DNA from 2 places in the Proteiniclasticum sp. C24MP genome. Region 1 is predicted to be linked to the other one. Evidence: riboswitches for the same ligand, from Rfam matches in the RefSeq annotation. Region 1 holds a riboswitch; the other holds the start of a gene.
What was found. Region 1 has a riboswitch for S-adenosylmethionine ahead of ACHAL6_RS07780 (methionine ABC transporter ATP-binding protein). Riboswitches for the same ligand answer to the same signal wherever they lie in the genome.
Positions count from the first base shown of each region.

Region 2: it holds a riboswitch for S-adenosylmethionine, as region 1 does, so the genes downstream of both, metK (methionine adenosyltransferase) here and ACHAL6_RS07780 (methionine ABC transporter ATP-binding protein) in region 1, are expected to answer to the same signal.

Region 1 is NZ_JBINJW010000008.1:40,592-43,066, forward strand. It holds gene ACHAL6_RS07775 (methionine ABC transporter permease) at 1-243, opposite strand, end outside; gene ACHAL6_RS07780 (methionine ABC transporter ATP-binding protein) at 233-1,204, opposite strand; SAM riboswitch class I at 1,302-1,407, opposite strand; gene purD (phosphoribosylamine--glycine ligase) at 1,509-2,475, opposite strand, start outside.
Region 2 is NZ_JBINJW010000012.1:16,953-19,427, forward strand. It holds gene metK (methionine adenosyltransferase) at 1-990, opposite strand, end outside; SAM riboswitch class I at 1,064-1,164, opposite strand; tRNA gene ACHAL6_RS09460 (tRNA-Tyr) at 1,218-1,302, opposite strand; tRNA gene ACHAL6_RS09465 (tRNA-Tyr) at 1,385-1,469, opposite strand; tRNA gene ACHAL6_RS09470 (tRNA-Thr) at 1,477-1,551, opposite strand; gene upp (uracil phosphoribosyltransferase) at 1,875-2,475, opposite strand, start outside.

The DNA of each region.
Region 1 (2,475 bases):
TCCTACAATGAATCTTGACAGCGGAAAGAGGAGAAACATAAGAATAATAAACGGGAAACTTCTGAATACATTGATGAAGAAGTCCAGTGTATTATATAAGGAAGGTTTTGGTTTCAATCCTTTTTCCTTTGTATAAACCAAGACGATTGCGATGAAAAACCCGAAAAATATGGATAGGATTCCAGAAACGCTGATCATAAGCAATGATTCTAAAAGCGCCTCTATATAGCCGTTAAGATTCATTATGTATCACCTCCACATTCAAACCTTTTTCTACAAGATACGATACGATGTCTTCCTTGTCTTGAGGATTTATGTTGATTACCAGACTCCCCAGGACATTGCCGCTGAAGTTTTCAAGCTTGCCCCATACAATGGAAAAGTCCACATTGAGGTCCTTGCTCATATTCGTGATGATGGTCTGGTTGCTGTAATCTTTTGTGAAAAAGATTCTGATATTGATTCCCTTTGGCAGAATTTCCATTTCATCTTCCCCGATGAGCTTTTTCAGGCTCTTAGCGGGATTCAGGAACAGATCCTCCACTTTTCCAAGGGCAGACACTTTTCCGCCTTCCATCACCGCAACTCTCTGGCAGATGTCTTTTACGACTTCCATCTGGTGCGTCACCACAACCAGTGTCAGCCCAAGCTCTCTGTTGATTTTTTTCAGAAGAGCAAGGATTTCCTTGGTGGTGTTGGGATCCAGTGCTGAGGTTGCTTCATCACAGAGAAGAAATTCAGGATCCAGTGCAAGGGCCCTTGCAATGGCTACACGCTGCTTTTCTCCTCCAGATAATGAACGCGGTTTGCTTTTGTATTTGTCTGAAAGACCTACAAGATTCAGCAGCTCCTTGGCCCGGGTCTGTATTGTTTTTTTGTCATAGCCCCAGATTTCCATAGGAAGTGCCACATTTTCCAGTGCAGTTTTCTGATTCAGAAGATTAAAATTCTGAAAGATCATGGATACCTTTTTTCTGAGTCTGCGTACCCCGTCTGAGTCGAGCGAACCGATGCTGATACCATCTACGATGATATCTCCTTTGTTGAAAGGTTCCAGAGCATTGATGCATCGAAGCAGGGTAGATTTACCCACTCCGCTTCTTCCTACAATACCGAAGATCTCACCTTTCTCAATCCGGAAGGATACGTCTTTGATGACTTCCTGACTGTCATACTGTTTTTCAAGATTTTTAATTTCGATCAATCACTACACCTCACAATTTTTTCTGATGCAAGCATCAAAAACGGCAAAATAAAATTCGCCTAAGAATAAACTTAGACGAATGAAATCTAAAAGCTTATTCTCATCTTTCAGCTTACGCTGCAGGAATTGGCACCATATACAGCAGATGCTGTATTGGTTGCCGGGTTTCACAGGGCCTTTCCCTCCACCTCTCTAGATAAGAAAATATTAATATTTCGTTATATAAATAGTAACACGATTCGAAAAGATGTCAATAAACACTGGATGATATTTATCATTGTCATATTTGTAAAGGTTTAAATTCTTATATTCTCCCTATATCATTTCTGTAATAAAGGTTTTCATTGCGATTTTCATCAAGAAAATCATATACGTTTTTGAAGCATTCTGACTTCTGCCCTCTGGATACGACCGAAAGCACTCTGCCGGAGCTAGATAGAATTCTCTCCTGAAGCACTTTGCTCGCGTAGGAGAACACGCTGACCTGATCTGTTTCGGCATCGAAAAATGAGCTTACATCGATCTCTTTTTCGCAGGTCTTTGGATAGCCTTTAGCGGAAAGGACCACGCATAACGCACAGTCGGATGATAAGACCACATCTTCTTCCTGAAGCGTACCGTCCAGGGTTTTCATAAACAGAGTGTTCAGATCGCTCTCGAGGGTCTCCAGAAGGCTCTGGGTCTCCGGGTCCCCGAATCTCAGATTGTACTCCAGAAGATAGGTCCCTTTCTCCGTAAGCATCAGCCCGAAGAAGATGATCCCTTTGAACAGAAGCTGTTCTGCTCGGAGTCCCACCAGGGTCTTGTCCAGAATGTTCTTTCTGAAGTCTTTTTCCAGCTCTTCCGTAAAATAGGGATTAGGGGTCAGAGAACCCATACCACCGGTATTGAGCCCTGTTTCCCCTTCTCCGATCTTTTTGTGGTCCATGGTGGAATTCAAGGACAGAATGGAATTTCCATCAAACAGCGTGATGATGGAAGCCTCCTTTCCTGTGAGGTATTCTTCTATGACGACTTTTTTCGATGCTTCTTTGAATTTCTCTTCCAGCATATAGGCTTCAAGGGTTTTCAGAGCGTCTTCATAGGTCTCTATGATTTCAACCCCTTTTCCCGCGGCCAGTCCATCCGCTTTGATGACCAATGGGTAAGCAGCTTGGCGGATGTGGGCTTCTGCCAGTTTGAAGTCTGTGAAAACTTCGTATTCCGCGGTTTTTATGCCGTATTTCATCATGAAGTCCTTGGCGTATGCTTTGGACCCCTCGAGAAGCGCA
Region 2 (2,475 bases), on a different contig from region 1:
TACTTTTTCCGTTCCAAATGTGAATACCTCAATGGAAATCGGCTTTGCAACACCTATGGCATAACTCAGCTGTACTTCCAGCTTGTCGGCAACTCCTGCTGCCACAAGGTTCTTCGCCACCCATCTCGCTGCATAAGCTGCAGAACGGTCAACCTTTGTTGGATCTTTTCCTGAGAAAGCTCCGCCTCCATGTCTTCCATAACCGCCATAGGTATCCACAATGATCTTTCTTCCGGTAAGTCCGGAATCTCCTTGTGGTCCTCCTACAATAAACTGCCCAGTTGGATTCACGTAGATCTTGGTGTTCTCATCCATGAGTTCTTCAGGCACAACTGCCATGATCACATGTTCAATGATGTCTCTTCTGATTTCTTCCTGGGTCACTACAGAACTGTGCTGCGTAGAGAGAACAACCGCCTCAACCCTTACAGGTTTGTCATTCTCATCATACTCTATGGTCACCTGGGTTTTCCCATCCGGTCTGAGATAGGTGAGTGTCTCATTCTTTCTTACTTCCGCAAGCCTTCTGGCCAGTTTCTGAGCAAGATTGATGGGCATAGGCATATAATCTTCCGTTTCGTTGGTGGCGAAACCGAACATCATCCCCTGATCTCCTGCTCCAGTCTGAAGCATGGCATCATGGTCCCCCTCACGTGTCTCCAGAGATGCGTTGACTCCCTGAGCGATATCTGGTGACTGTTCGTCAATGGAAGTAAGCACAGCGCATGTTTCAGCATCAAAACCGTACTTGGCACGGACATATCCGATTTCAGTGACAGTTTTTCTCACTACCTTCGGAATATCCACGTAGCAGTCTGTTGTGATTTCCCCCATAACCATGACCATACCAGTGGTCACGGCAGTTTCGCAGGCGACTCTGGCTTTCGGATCCTGTTCAAGGATACTGTCCAGGATGGCATCTGAAATCTGATCGCATATTTTATCCGGATGCCCTTCTGTTACAGATTCTGAAGTAAATAGTCTTTTCATTTTTTTCCTCCCTTTTTTCAGACAAATAAAAAACCTCTTCACAATAAGAAGAGGTGTCGTAAGTTCTACATCTCTCTTATCTTGCAGCGTATTCGCTGCAGGAATTGGCACCACGTATTTCTACAGGTTGCCGGGTTTCATAGGGCCCTTTCCCTCCACCTCTCTTGATAAGAGTATTCAATTTTTTTCATAAAAAAAGACAGCAATTGAAACAATTGTGTCTTTTGTGGTGGAGGAGAGTGGATTCGAACCACTGAAGCAACTTGCAACAGATTTACAGTCTGCCCCCTTTGGCCACTTGGGTACTCCTCCCTATCAGTGTACAACTGCCTATTTATAGTACAACAGTCTTAGGGTTTTGTCAATAACATTTGCTCATATTTTTCAAGGATAATGGTGGAGGAGAGTGGATTCGAACCACTGAAGCAACTTGCAACAGATTTACAGTCTGCCCCCTTTGGCCACTTGGGTACTCCTCCGAAAATGTGGAGCTGGTGAACGGAATCGAACCATCAACCTGCTGATTACAAATCAGCTGCTCTACCATTGAGCCACACCAGCAAATGAACTGACAAAGACTAGTATATAGCCTAGACGATGATATTTCAAGGGTTTTTCTTAAAATAAATCCCGTTTTTTTATTTGATATTTTTTGTCATATTGAAGAGGGGAGATCTCTTTCCACACCCACTTCATAAAACTCTTGAGTCTCTTGACACTTCAAATCCGTCTGATGATTTCAGCTTTTTCACCGCATCTGTTTTCCAATTCTGTTGTCCTTAAAATTTCCATTCAGTTCCTGAAAAAAACACCCGCCATGAACTGAAATAATCTGTTCATGGCGGGTATAGAATCATTTCCCAATAGACTGACTGAAATACCTGTTACTTGGTGCCAAAGAGTCTGTCTCCTGCGTCTCCCAGTCCTGGAACGATATATCCGTGTTCGTTCAGCTTTTCATCAATTGCCGCGATGAAGATATCAACATCAGGATGCTTCTCCGATAAAGCTTTGATTCCTTCAGGAGCCGCCACAAGACCTACGAACTTAATGCTCTTCGCTCCTCTTTTCTTCAGCATATGAATCGCGTCAATGGCAGACCCGCCTGTTGCAAGCATCGGATCCACAACAATAACTTCTCTCTCTTCAATATCCTTTGGCAGTTTGCAGAAGTATTCCACTGGCTGAAGTGTACTCTCATCTCTGTAAAGTCCGATGTGTCCGACTTTTGCTGCAGGAACAAGCTTGAGCATTCCGTCAACCATTCCGATACCGGCTCTTAGAATTGGCACGATCGCCAGTTTTTTACCTGTGATGATTTTACAGTGGGCAACTGCCACCGGGGTCTCAATATCCACATCTTCCATTGGAAGATCTCTTGTCACCTCATAAGCCATAAGTGTAGAGATTTCTTCCACCACTTCTCTGAATTCCTTGGACCCTGTATTCTTGTCTCTGATGATGGCCAGCTTGTGTAATACCAGC